Regions from separate parts of the Paraburkholderia phytofirmans OLGA172 genome, predicted to be linked through region 1. Evidence: predicted binding sites of a transcription regulator. Region 1 holds the regulator's gene; each other region holds the start of a gene.
What was found. The regulator HrcA, encoded in region 1, represses chaperone genes, less so after heat shock. The targets are predictions, from matches to a motif close to TTAGCACTCNNNNNNNNNGAGTGCTAA.
Positions count from the first base shown of each region.

Region 1 (4,557 bases):
TCGTCGGCGGGCGTGCCGAGCGCCTGCTCGTCGAGCCATTGCTCGACTTGCGCATGCGTCTCGAACTCCGCAGTGATGTCGGCGCGGCTCTCGCCGGTGCGCACCACGCTTGCATCGGCGCGGGCGCCGAGCGCGAGGGCCAGCGCGTCGATCAGGATCGACTTGCCGGCGCCGGTTTCGCCTGAAAAAACGGTAAAGCCGCTGTCGAATTCGAGATCGAGCGCGGCGACGATGACGAAGTCGCGTATCGAGAGGTGGCGAAGCATGGAGGTCGTCTGATGAGCTTGATATTCAGGGTTCGGCAGTGGCGGCGTTCGCGTTCGGGGGGAGCGGCCTTCCGGCGTTCCAGTGTTCCGGCGTTCCGGCCGCTCAGGGCTTGGTATCTTCTTCGTGCGACGGGTATTCGTTCCAGTGCAGCTTCTTGCGCAGCGTGGTGTAGTGACTGTAGCCGACCGGGTGCAGCATCGGCACCGTATGGCGCGAGCGGCGGACTTCGATCGTGTCGCCCAGTTCCAGCGAGGTGAACGACTGCATGTCGAAATTGACGTTCACTTCGCGGCCCGAGACGATCTGGATGCTCACCTTCGAGTCGTCCGGCAGCACGATGGGCCGGTTCGACAGCGCATGCGGCGCGATCGGCACCAGCACGATGCCTTGTAACTGCGGGTGCAGGATCGGCCCCTGCGAGGACAGCGCGTAGGCGGTCGAGCCCGTAGGCGTGGCGACGATCAGGCCGTCCGAGCGCTGGTTGTACATGAAACGGCCGTCCACCGAGACATGCAGTTCCGCCATCCCCGAGAAGCCGCTACGGTTGACCACCACGTCGTTGAAGGCAAGCGCGTGATAGATCGGATTGCCACCGCGCATGATCCGCGCTTCAAGCAGCATGCGCTCTTCGCGCTCGAAGTTTCCGGAGAGCATTTGCGGCACGATCTCGCGCATGTCGGAGATCGGGATGTCGGTAATGAAGCCGAGCCGCCCGTGGTTGATGCCGATCAACGGCGTGCGGTAGGGCGCAAGCTGGCGGCCGATGCCCAGCATCGTGCCGTCGCCGCCCAGCACCACGGCTACGTCGGCACGCGCGCCGATCTCGGCGGGACGCAGCGCCGGATACTCGGTGATGCCGATTTCGGCGGCGGTGTCGGCTTCGAACACGACCTCGAAGCCGCGCCTCGCGATGCACGAGGCGAGTTCGGTCAGTGGCTCGCCGATACCCGGCGTATTGTTGCGCCCGACGAGCGCGACGGTCTTGAACTGGCTGGTCACTTGCATGCCGGCATTACACCATAGGTAGGGCCTGAAAAAAACCGCAGACAGACCCGGTAGCAGGCCTGCGCAAGCGGGCTGCCAGCGCATTGGGCGATTATCGTTAGAATGGTGAAATCTTGATGACATGCGCCGCCCCGCCAATCGGTGGCGCGATAGTCAGGGGTTGCCGCCGTTAGCGCTCGCTGTAGACGCGTCATTGAGCTAAAATTTTCCGTCATGTTAGATCCCCGCGCACAAACCCTCCTCAAAACGCTGATCGAGCGCTACATCGCCGAAGGTCAGCCGGTCGGCTCGCGCACGTTGTCGCGCTATTCCGGCCTCGAACTGAGTCCGGCGACGATCCGCAACGTGATGTCCGATCTCGAGGACCTGGGGCTCGTGATCAGTCCGCATACTTCGGCGGGCCGCATTCCGACGCCGCGTGGCTACCGGCTGTTCGTCGATACCATGCTGACGGTGGAATCCGCCGCGGACGAAGAAGCGGTGATGCGCACCGTCAAAACTACGCTGCAGGCGGGTGAACCGCAGAAAATCGTCGCCGCGGCGGCCAGCGTGCTGTCCAACCTCTCGCAGTTCGCCGGTGTGGTGCTCACGCCGCGCCGCAGCCACGTTTTCAAGCAGATCGAATTCATGCGCCTGTCGGACAAGCGCATCCTGCTGATTATCGTGACGCCTGAGGGCGACGTGCAGAACCGCATCATGGCGACCCAGCGGGACTTTTCGCCGTCGCAGCTGGTGGAGGCCTCCAATTACATCAACGCGCACTTCGCGGGCCTCTCGTTCGACGACGTGCGCCGCCGTCTGCGCGAAGAAATCGACGAATTGCGCGGCGATATGACCACGCTGATGCATGCCGCGGTCACGGCCAGCACGGATGAATCCGACACCGGTGAACACGTGCTGATTTCCGGCGAGCGCAACCTGCTCGAAGTCGCCGACCTGTCGTCGGACATGGCGCGCTTGCGCAAGCTGTTCGATGTGTTCGACCAAAAGACCAGTCTCCTTCAGTTGCTCGACGTGTCGAGTCACGCCGCGGGCGTGCAGATTTTCATTGGCGGCGAGTCGAATCTCGTGCCAATCGAGGAAATGAGCGTGGTGACCGCGCCTTATGAGGTGAACGGCAAGATTGTCGGCACGCTCGGCGTGATCGGGCCAACCCGCATGGCCTACAACCGCGTGATTCCGATTGTCGACATCACCGCGCGGCTGCTTTCCCTCACGCTTAGTCAGCAGTAACCGGCAGTAACTACCGGCCACTGCCGACTGTAGCACCTCATGCTGCAAATGATGCGCGACGGCGCGCGGCTTGCCAATTGGCCGAATGGCCAGGGGTCCATGGCGGACCTGGCAATGGACCGCGCCGCTATAATGAATTCCACCTGAACCGACGTGCCGCCTAAAGCGGTTATCTCTGTTGCCTATGCGCTTCGACCTCGAGCGGCCTTCACAGAACGCCACGTCACACCGTGTCGCCGTGCTGCTGATCAATCTCGGCACGCCCGACGCGCCGACGCCGCGTGCGGTCCGTCGCTATCTTGCGCAGTTCCTGTCCGATCCTCGGGTGGTCGAAATTCCGGCGCTGCTCTGGCAGGTGATCCTGCGGGTGTTGATTTTGCCGTCCCGCAGCCGTGCGTCAGCGAAGAAGTACGCGGCCGTGTGGATGCCGGAAGGCTCGCCGCTGCGTGTCTTCACGGAGAAGCAGGTAGAGGGTTTGCGCCATCTGCTGCAATTGAACGACTACACGGTGCTGGTCGACTACGCCATGCGCTACGGCACGCCCGGCATTCCGGCCATGCTGAACCAGCTGAAGCTGGCGGGCGCCGAGCGCGTGCTGCTGATGCCAATGTATCCGCAGTACTCGTCGTCAACCACGGCCACGGCCTTCGACGACGCCTTTTCGGCCCTCAAACGCATGCGCAATCAGCCGGAAGTCCGCACGGTGCGCCAGTACGCCGATCATCCGGCGTATATCGCCGCGCTCGCTGCTCAAGTGCATCACTATTGGCATCAGCATGGCCGGCCGGATTTCGCGGCGGGCGACAAGCTGGTGCTGAGTTTTCACGGCGTGCCCAAGCGCACGATGGATCTCGGCGATCCGTACCACGAGCAATGCCAGCAGACCGGTGCGTTGTTGACGCAGGCGCTCGGATTGACGCAGGTGGAATGCCGCATCACGTTTCAGTCTCGCTTCGGCAAGGCCGAATGGCTGCAGCCGTACACCGCCCCCACGCTGAAGGAATTGGGCTCAGCGGGCGTGCGGCGCGCCGACGTTTTCTGTCCGGGCTTCATCGCCGATTGCCTTGAAACGATTGAAGAAATCGGCATGGAGGTGCGCGACGAGTTCCTGCAGGCGGGCGGCAAGGAGTTTCATCGGATTCCCTGTGTGAACGCCTCGCAGCCGTGGATCGCCGCGCTAGGCGAAATCGTCGCGCAGAATCTGCAGGGCTGGCCCGTGCAAGCGGTGCCGGTGCCGCACACGACCGGGGCTTAAGCAGGCTTATGAATTACAGGATTTCAACTGAACCGGGCGCGAAGCTGCGCATCGACAAATGGCTTTGGGCGGCGCGCTTCTTCAAGACCCGCTCGCTCGCGACAGATGCCGTCGACAAAGGGCATGTGCGGATCGGCGGCGCCAGCATCAAGCCGGCCAAGGATGTACGCGTCGGCGACCTGGTCGAGGTCGAGATCGAGCGGATTGTGTGGCAGGTGGAAGTGCTGGGCGTGTGCGACGTACGTGGCCCAGCCAGCGTCGCGCAGACGCTTTATGCGGAAACCGAAGAAAGCAAGGTGAAGCGGCAGGTCGAGCAGGAGCGGCGCAAGACGTACCGCGAACCGGCCGCGGCGTTGCACGGCAGGCCGACCAAGCGCGACCGGCGCACTATCGACAAACTTTCAGGTGGGGATTGAACAACTGTTCCATCGTCGCATGCACGCCGCCGTACTCGGTGGTGTGATCGTTGACGGCCCCGGACATGCAGATGGTCGTGGTGCCCGCGATCAGTACCAATGCGACCACCGATATTGCAAAGGTCAGTTTCACGGTACTCCCCTTGGGAAGATTCAGGACGGAAACAGGCGAATCAGGTGGAATTAAAAAATGCCGGTAAGGCTTACGTTAGATTAGGGTTAACGTGTCTTTTCCGACGCTTTATTGGAGCATAGGCCACTTGTCGGGCGCACTCAATCTCAATCTGATTGCGACGCAATAATGGTTGTAACCGGGCATTTCCGCCGCACGTCCACGGTGCGAAAAGTTCCGGGAGAGGCGCTTGAAATGGGTCTTTCCGG
Region 1 covers NZ_CP014578.1:564,850-569,406, forward strand. Annotated here, with positions in the region: gene recN (DNA repair protein RecN) at 1-266, opposite strand, end outside; gene AYM40_RS02435 (NAD kinase) at 370-1,272, opposite strand; gene hrcA (heat-inducible transcriptional repressor HrcA) at 1,486-2,505, shown strand; gene hemH (ferrochelatase) at 2,690-3,760, shown strand; gene AYM40_RS02450 (RNA-binding S4 domain-containing protein) at 3,769-4,176, shown strand; gene AYM40_RS41805 (hypothetical protein) at 4,148-4,309, opposite strand.

Region 2 (4,557 bases), 140 kb from region 1:
GACGCCGCCGCCAGCCACGATGCCTTCTTCCACAGCTGCGCGCGTTGCGTGCAGTGCGTCTTCGACACGTGCCTTCTTTTCCTTCATTTCGACTTCGGTCGCAGCGCCGACCTTGATCACTGCAACACCGCCAGCCAGCTTGGCCACGCGCTCTTGCAGCTTTTCACGGTCGTAGTCCGACGTTGCTTCTTCGATTTGCGTGCGAACTTGCTTCACACGTGCTTCGATGGTTGCAGCTTCGCCAGCGCCGTCGATGATCGTGGTGTTTTCCTTGCCCACTTCGATACGCTTCGCTTGACCCAGTTCCGCCAGCGTTGCCTTTTCGAGCGTCAGGCCGGTTTCTTCAGCGATAACTTGACCGCCGGTCAGGATCGCGATGTCTTCCAGCATGGCCTTACGACGATCGCCGAAGCCCGGAGCCTTGACAGCAACCGTCTTCAGGATGCCGCGGATGTTGTTCACAACCAGCGTAGCCAGCGCTTCGCCTTCGACGTCTTCTGCGATGATCAGCAGCGGACGGCCAGCCTTGGCGACTTGTTCCAGTACCGGCAGCAGATCACGGATGTTCGAAACCTTCTTGTCGTGCAGCAGCACGAACGGGTTTTCGAGCACAGCAACTTGCTTGTCCGGGTTGTTGATGAAGTACGGCGACAGGTAGCCGCGGTCGAATTGCATACCTTCGACCACGTCCAGCTCGTCTTGCAACGACTTGCCGTCTTCAACGGTGATGACGCCTTCCTTGCCAACCTTGTCCATCGCTTCAGCGATACGGTCGCCGATCGACGAATCGCTGTTCGCCGAGATCGCGCCGACTTGAGCGATTTCCTTGTTGGTCGTGCACGGCTTGCTGATCTTGCGCAGTTCTTCGATCGCGGCCGTCACAGCCTTGTCGATGCCGCGCTTCAGGTCCATCGGGTTCATGCCCGATGCAACGTACTTCATGCCTTCGCGGACGATCGACTGAGCCAGAACCGTTGCGGTCGTGGTGCCGTCACCTGCGTTGTCGCTGGTCTTGGAAGCCACTTCCTTGACCATTTGTGCGCCCATGTTCTGAAGCTTGTCTTTCAGTTCGATCTCTTTCGCGACCGAAACACCATCCTTGGTGACCGTCGGGCCGCCGAAGCTGCGTTCCAGGACAACGTTGCGACCCTTCGGGCCCAGCGTGACCTTCACAGCGTTAGCGAGGATGTTCACGCCTTCAACCATCTTGGCACGGGCGGAATCACCGAATACGACGTCTTTAGCTGCCATCTTCTAACTCCTTGAATTCTTTGGGATATGACCGGGAAAAGTAGCGACCAGCGCTTACTTCTGCACCACGGCCATGATGTCTTCTTCGCGCATCACGAGCAGTTCGTTGCCGTCGACTTTGACGGTCTGGCCTGCGTACTTGCCGAACAGGACGCGGTCACCAACCTTCACGTCGAGTGCGATTTGTGCACCCTTGTCGTCACGCTTGCCCGGGCCGACTGCCAGGATTTCGCCTTGATCCGGCTTTTCCGCTGCGGCTTCGGGGATCACGATGCCCGACGCAGTCTTGGTTTCTTGATCCAGACGTTTGACGATCACGCGATCATGCAAAGGACGAAGGTTCATACATACTCCTCTCTTGATTGAGACTGAAGAACGCTGAGAAAACCCGGCTGGTTGAGCCAGCCGGCGATGTTGTTAGCACTCTCGTGCAGCGAGTGCTAATTATATGGACGGGTGGTGACAAATTCAAGAAGGGATGTGGCGTTGATTGTTGAGATTCGCTTAAGTTTGAACTTTGTTCACTTAAGTCTGAACGCCCGGGGCCGCATCGGAACGCGGCCACCACAGATTATTCATAACAAAAACAATAGCTTGCGCTCGGATCATCACGTGCTGCCGCGCGTGCCTGGAGCAGGCCGCTGCAACTTTTCCGAGCGTTGCCCGGGTGCGGGCGGCCGCGATTTTCGCAACCCCAGGGAAATCCCCAACGCCCCGTCGCTGACATAACCCGGTCGAATGTAGCCCGGAAACGAGGTCGCAGGTCTACAGCGCCTGGTCGCATCCGACGAACGTGGCGTGACGTTCCGCTGGAAGGATTACGGGGCAAAGGGACGAGCACGCTATAGCAGTACCGTACGTTTTTCATCGTCCTCTCCTGACGACCCTCATCGCGCCCTGGGTTCACCCTGGTTTTTGCGCCGTTTCCCGCCATCTCGCATCAAAGTGTCTTGAATGGACAGCAGGATGGCGTTTTCGCGCGCTATCCGGGGCATTGCTTCGGCAATCTGCGTGCTACGCTCCAACGAACAACCTTCGCGACAGTAAGCCGCTGTTCAGCGGCAGAATCAACAGCCAACAGGACACGCCGCGAAGCGCAATGGCCAATGACAAAAGCGAAACATCGCTGGGGGAGTGAATGCGATGGCATTTAAAAAATATATCGTACTGACGCTAATGGTGATCAGCAGCGCTGCCTTCGCATGGCAGCCACTCACCTATCCAATCAAAAGTCAAAGCCCTTATCAGCAAGGCGCCGACCGCGCGCTGTGCTATGCGGAAGCGAACCGGGTCACCAAGGTCAACACGGTGCGCGAATCGCAGATTCCGCCGCCCGCTGCACCTGCCCGCAAAGCCTCGTCGACCGGCGTACCGTCGAGTCCGCCCTTACCGTCCCACACCATCTCTGCTGTGCCGATGAGCGCGAGCATGCCCGCCGCCGCGGCCGAGCCCGGCGCGCGCGCGCCAGCGGCGACCGCAGCAATGGCCACGGGCGCCTCGGCGGCGAAACCGGCAAGCGCGCCCACGGCGGGCACGCCAGCCACCGCCGCGATGGCGGCTTCGGGGACGATCGCTGACCTCGGCGCATCGGGGGCGGCGATGGCCAGTTCGTCACAGGCAAACGCGGCGTCTGGCGTGAAGCTGCCACCGCTGCCGGCACCCGAGCCGCCCATGACACGGTATTGGGCCGCGTATGGCGCATGCATGCAGGCACGGGGTTACGTCGTCACCCAGTAGTAACCCCTGCATGCAAGTCTTGTTGCCGTGCCCTGTTCTTCGAATCGTGGCGTCGACATTCGACGCCCATTAGCGAGCTGGCCATGCTTAGCGACACGACCTCCAATCAGCAAGATTCCCGGCGATGCGGGCAGTGCGGTGCGCCGCTAGCCGGCCGCTTGTCGCCTTGTGCTTCGTGCCGGGCTCTGCCGGTCGACACGTTCGATGCACGCGCCGCATCATCGCGGGAATTGCGGGCTCCGTTGAGTCATCCTCGGTCGATGCTCGCCACGACACTGCCGCCGCGCAGAATCTGGAGCCCGCGGTCGCGCGCACTGGTCAAGCGCTACGACTCGATCGAAGAGCCCGTGGCCGCAACGAGCGTCTATCGGCGGTTGCGCAAGCCCATCGTGGTGGGGGCGTCGGTGCTAGTGGCGACATCCGCCGTCTATCTGGGTTTCGTCCACGAGGACGACTCGCGCGTGGGTACGCAGATCGCGGTCACCGGCAAGGTGCAGTTGCAGAACGGCGAGCCGTCCATTCCCGTTGCCGGACGACCTGGCGCGGTCGCAGCGCAGCGGCGGCAGCCGAGCGTCGTCCCGCAGCGACAGCCCACCGTCCTCGCGCAACGGCAGCCCGCCGTCCTCCCGCAGCGGCAGCCCGCCGTCATCGCGCAGCAGCAGCCCGCCGTCATCGCGCAGCAGCAGCCCACCGTCCTCCCGCAACGGCAGCCCACCGTCATCGCGCAGCAGCAGCCCACCGTCCTCCCGCAGCGACAGCCCGCCGCCGTCCCGCAGCGGCAGCCCACCGTCATCGCGCAGCAGCAGCCCACCGTCCTCCCGCAACGGCAGCCGGCCGTCATCGCGCAACGGCAGCCCGCCGTCCTCCCGCAACGGCAGCCCACCGTCATCGCGCAGCAGCAGCCCGCCGTCCTCCCGCAGCGACAGCCCGCCGCCGTCCCGCAGCGGCAGCCCACCGCCGTCCCGCAGCGGCAGCCCACCGTCCTCCCGCAGCGGCAGCCCACCGTCATCGCGCAGCGGCAGCCCACCGTCCTCCCGAAGCGGCAGCCCACCGTCATCGCGCAACGGCAGCCCGCCGTCGTCCCGCAAAGCCTCGCGTCGTTGCATTCCTCGCCAGTTACACCACCGGTCGCATCACCACTCGCGCAGCGCCGCGTCGCGCTGGCAACGCCGGATCCCAGGCGCGCCACCGTCAATCAGCCAATCAGCCCGGCGGATAAACTGCTCGCCGATGTGTCGAGGAATCTGAGAGCCGCGCGTGCCAGTCTGCAAGCGAACAATCTGTCGGCAACAAAAACGCGCCTCGCCGCAGCCATCGCCGCACAGCCTGACAACCGCGATGCACTGCGCCTGCGCGCCACGGTGCATACACTCGAACAGCAGCGCGACGCGCTACTCAGCCTCGCACGCGGCTGCGGTTACATCGGGCGTTGGACGTGCATGTCGCGCGACGCCGGCATTGCCCTGCAGATCGATTCGAGCAGCAAAGCGGCACAGCGTCTCGCAACACAGGCGATGCGTGAATCCGAACTCCAGATCGAGCCGCCGATCGACGCTGCGCCTGAGCAGT
Region 2 covers NZ_CP014578.1:703,748-708,304, reverse strand. Annotated here, with positions in the region: gene groL (chaperonin GroEL) at 1-1,251, opposite strand, end outside; gene groES (co-chaperone GroES) at 1,306-1,596, opposite strand; gene AYM40_RS42185 (hypothetical protein) at 2,395-2,988, shown strand; gene AYM40_RS42180 (hypothetical protein) at 3,396-4,094, opposite strand; gene AYM40_RS42175 (hypothetical protein) at 4,089-4,557, shown strand, end outside.
Region 2: groES (co-chaperone GroES) is a predicted target of HrcA. The motif match lies at 1,669-1,695, and genes of this name have one in related genera.

Region 3 (4,557 bases), 210 kb from region 1:
GTGTGCACGAACTTTACCTGCGCGACGGGGTTGAACAGCACCGAGAAGATGCTGTCGAGTTCCATGCGCATGGTCTGATAGTTGAAGGTGGCGCCGACCGGATTGTTCATCCAGCCGTTGGCCACCAGAATCCACAGCGCCGACAGGTTCGAACCGAGTGCGACGAGGAACGTGACGATCACGTGCTGCACTCTCGAGAGCCGCTTCCATCCGAAGAAAAACAGGCCGACGAAGGTCGACTCGAGGAAGAACGCCATCAAACCTTCAACGGCCAGCGGCACGCCGAAAATGTCGCCGACATAGTGCGAGTAGTACGACCAGTTGGTGCCGAACTGGAATTCCAGCGTGAGACCGGTGGTGACGCCCATCGCAAAATTGATGCCGAACAGCTTGCCCCAGAACTGGGTCATGTCTTTGTAGATCTGCTTGCCGGTCATCACATAAACGGACTCCATGATGACGAGCAGCCAGGACAGACCGAGCGTGAGCGGCACGAACAGAAAGTGATAAAGCGCCGTGATGGCGAACTGGAGGCGCGACAGTTCTACGACTTCGCTAACGGGCATGTTGATCACCTTGGGACTGATGCGAGGCAGGCACGGACAGCAGTGCCTGCGCGACTTGTTCAGGCGGCAGCGACATATGCTCCGCCTGCGGATGGTTGAAGAACGCGTATTTGAGCACCATCAGCAGTGCGAATTTGATGGTGAGGACGATGGCAATATCGCGCGCCAGCGTCGGACCGCGCACCCAGGCGGCGAGCCGTTTGCGCAGGCTCGAGCGAGGGTTGCTATGGCGATTCAGGGCTATGGTCATGATCGGTCGAAGGCGACTTCACACCGGGTTAACCGGCTGGATCCAGGCCGTTTCAGCGGTCTGGCGAGTGCATCCCGATTCTAGAAGCAAGGACCTTGCGCGCGTTAGTTCGGCGCTGCGGCATTGGGTCGCGAACGTCACCACGCGCGGACAGTATCGCTACGAGGTTTGTGATACGTCAAGAAACGCGTGCTTGGTGGACATGTTCTTGAGTGCGTGCGCGTGTGCATGCGTGTGCGATTGAGCGCATGCATCGTCGAGCGGGCACAAAAAAGCCCTGCCTTCTTGCGAGGGCAGGGCTCTGCAGCCATACAACTGCGCGCCGGACGAGCCGGCACAACTAAAGGGTTTTAAGCCTTAGGCATATTCGGCCAACGCGCCGCGCATTTTCTTCATTGCGCTCGCTTCGATCTGACGAATACGTTCGGCCGACACGCCGAATTCGTCGGCCAGTTCGTGCAGTGTCGAGCCACCCGAACCGTCGTCTTCCACCTTCAGCCAGCGTGCCTCGATGATGCGGCGGCTGCGGGCATCCAGCGCATCCAGCGCACTCGCAATACCGTCGCTTTGCAGCTTGTCGCGCTGACGCGAAGCCAGCACGGCAGTCGGCTCGCTATGCGAGTCGGCGAGGTAGGCGATCGGCGCGTACGACTCTTCGCCGTCTTCGACCTGGCCCTCCAGCGCAATATCGCCGCCGGACAAGCGCGTTTCCATTTCAGCCACTTCTTCACGCTTCACGTTCAACTCCTGGGCGAGACCTTCGATCTCGTCCGGCGTGAATGCGCCCAGCCCCTGCTTGTGGCTGCGCAGGTTGAAGAACAGCTTGCGCTGCGCTTTGGTGGTGGCGACTTTCACCATCCGCCAGTTGCGCAGAATGTATTCGTGGATCTCAGCCTTGATCCAGTGCATGGCGTACGACACGAGCCGTACGTTCTGCTCCGGATCGAAGCGCTTCACGGCCTTCATCAGGCCGATATTGCCTTCCTGGATCAGGTCGGCGTGCGGCAGGCCATAACCGAGGTAATTGCGCGCGATCGAGACGACCAGCCGCAGGTGCGACAGGACGAGGCGGCGCGCGGACCCGAGGTTGTCCTGCTCGCGAAATTCGGTGGCGAACTGGCGTTCTTCTGCCGGCGTCAGCATCGGAATCCGATTTACGGCCTGGATGTAGGCGTCGATATTGCCCAGTTGGCCGGGCAGCAGCGAGGAATGCGAGAGCGCCAGTGCACCTGCCGAAGCGGCCTTAGCCGAAGACGGGCTCAAAGTACTCGGAAGGGTCATTGCATGGCTCACGTAGGAAACTCCTTTGGAATCAGACAAAAGCGTATTCAGTTAACGACTCCAGCGTTGGATGTTAGCACTCTGATTTGCTGAGTGCTAATACTTAGAAGGTGTAGGGGCATCCAAGTTCCGCATTTTCCTATTGAAATTCTGGTTTCGATAGCTATGTATCGAGACTGCGGCCGACAGTGTATGGGCCGTAGAATTTACCTGGCGAAGCGCCGCCGTTCTTATAAGTAGTCAGCATTTTGTAAAATCGAAGTGACTAATTGCGGAAATTTAAGTTTCGTCAGATGATTCATAGGGTCAGGATTGACTTTAGAATAGAAGAACAATGCGAAGGTAATCAACGTTCGACTAGCTCGGGTGTTCGATGAACAACAAAAAAAACGTTCTGCGTGGTCTGGCTCTAAAAGGCGCTTCGGCGGCTATTCTGTTTGGCGCTTCGGGACTGGCCGCAGCTGACCAGTTCGGCGTGCAGATCGCCGGCGGTCTGGGAGATCACCACATTAAAAAGCTCGATCTCGGCCTGGTCTGGGATCCGAATCTGACGTGGTGGCAGATCGGCGACTGGCACTTTTCGCTGATCGGCGAGGCGCACGTGGCCTGGTGGCATACCGACGAAGGGAATGTGCACGAGAACATCGGCGAGATCGGTGTGACGCCGATCATTCGCTTCATCGACGGAGCGGGGGCGATTCGCCCTTACATCGAAGCGGGCGTCGGTATCCGCCTTCTGTCGAGTCCGAGAATCTCCACTGACCTCACGCTCGCGACCGCGTTCCAGTTCGCCCCCATGGCGGGAGTCGGCCTGCAATTCGGCAGTCACCAGCAGTACGAGGCGGGCTACCGCTTCCAGCATATTTCCAATGGCGGTATCAAAGAGCCGAATCCTGGTATAAATTTCCACCAGCTATATTTGCAATATAACTTCTGACGACCGTGGCCACGTTCGGCTCATCGGTGCAAGGGGCTGAGCAATGGCGGCAAAGATAATCGAAGCGATTCGCGGGCTCGAGCGTGAGCGCTTTCGTGCAATGGTCGACGGCGACGGGCAGTCGCTCGATAGGCTGCTCGCGGACAACGTGAGCTATGTCCATACGAACGGCAAGCGTGAAACGAAGCGGCAGTTCATCGACGGCATTACCGCCGGGCGCCGCCGCTATCGGCAGATCGAAGTGCAGTCGCAAGAGGTGCTGCCGGTGGGGCGTGAGACCTGCGTCGTCACCGGGCGCGCGTTGATCGAAATGGAAGCGAACAACGGGGCGCTCCTGTTTCCGATTGCGTACACGGCGATTCATACACAGGAAGACGGGCGATGGCGTCTGATCGCCTGGCAGGCGACGCGTTGCGCGATCGAGTGAGCCTTTTGAGTTCACTCCGTTTCGCTAGTCGCGATCGGTGAGCGCCTTGTGAGCACTCAAGCAGCTACGCGCTGCAGTTCCTCATCGCTCCGCACCGGCCGCTTCGCCGCATCACCGGCACACGGATGCCGCGGATGCACCGGAATCTGGTTGTAGCGCTCGGCCATGCGCCGCGCACGTCACACGGGCGTTTTCGCGACATCCACGATCAATTCCACTTGCCGTTCAATCGCACTCGGCACGGGCGCTTCGCCGCGCAGCACGGCACCGATCCACGCGGCCGTGGTGGCGGCGTCGCGAGCTTCGGGCAAGTCGACTTCAGGCGCGCCGGGCGACGAGCGCTCGTGCGGCACGCGCGTCTCGCAGACGCCATCGTGCAGCCAATCCACTTGCACCTGGCGCCGCGTGTCGGCCACCGCTTCGCCTTCGGTGCCGCGTGCGAGCAAGGCGCCGCCCGCTGCGGCGTCCGGGTGCGTGTTGAACAGCTGCGTGAGACTGTCACGATACGGCGGATGCGTGTAGTTCACGAGCCGCAGCCCCGCGGGCGCGAACGGTTGCAGGATTTTCACGAGCGTATGCGTTGAATTGCGCACGCCCATCCGCCGGCGTAGCGAAAGAAGGTGCGCCAGCTTCGGTGCGAGGACGTCGACCGGCGCGAACGCGAGACGTCGTTCGGCGAGACCGTCTTCGATATCGGCGTGCGATTGCGCGTGCGGGATCTGCAGATGCGTGAAAATTTCGGCGCTCGTCACGCGGCCCGGATCTTCGGTGACGCCATGCACCAGCACCGGCACACCCTCGCGCGCCAGCAGAAGCGCAAGCAGCGGCACCAGGTTGGGCTGTTTGCGCGCGCCGTTATACGTGGGTATCGATACGGGCCGGAACGCCGCGTGCGGCAAATGAATCGGTTCGAACGACGCATGCGCGCCGGCCAGCATGGCGGCGAGTTCGTCGGCGGTTTCGCCTTTCACGCGATACGCGAGCAGCACGGCGCCGAGTTCGAGATCGGCCACGCGGCCGTCGAGCATCGCGGTGTAGAGCACGCGCGTGTCCTCGGCGGTCAGGGCGCGCGCGCCGTTCGGGCCGCGGCCGATTT
Region 3 covers NZ_CP014578.1:354,481-359,037, forward strand. Annotated here, with positions in the region: gene AYM40_RS01560 (cytochrome ubiquinol oxidase subunit I) at 1-566, opposite strand, end outside; gene cydP (cytochrome oxidase putative small subunit CydP) at 556-816, opposite strand; gene rpoH (RNA polymerase sigma factor RpoH) at 1,174-2,109, opposite strand; gene AYM40_RS01575 (acyloxyacyl hydrolase) at 2,471-3,034, shown strand; gene AYM40_RS01580 (nuclear transport factor 2 family protein) at 3,078-3,461, shown strand; gene AYM40_RS43565 (zf-TFIIB domain-containing protein) at 3,510-3,617, shown strand; gene ybiB (DNA-binding protein YbiB) at 3,641-4,557, opposite strand, start outside.
Region 3: rpoH (RNA polymerase sigma factor RpoH) is a predicted target of HrcA. The motif match lies at 2,171-2,197, and genes of this name have one in related genera.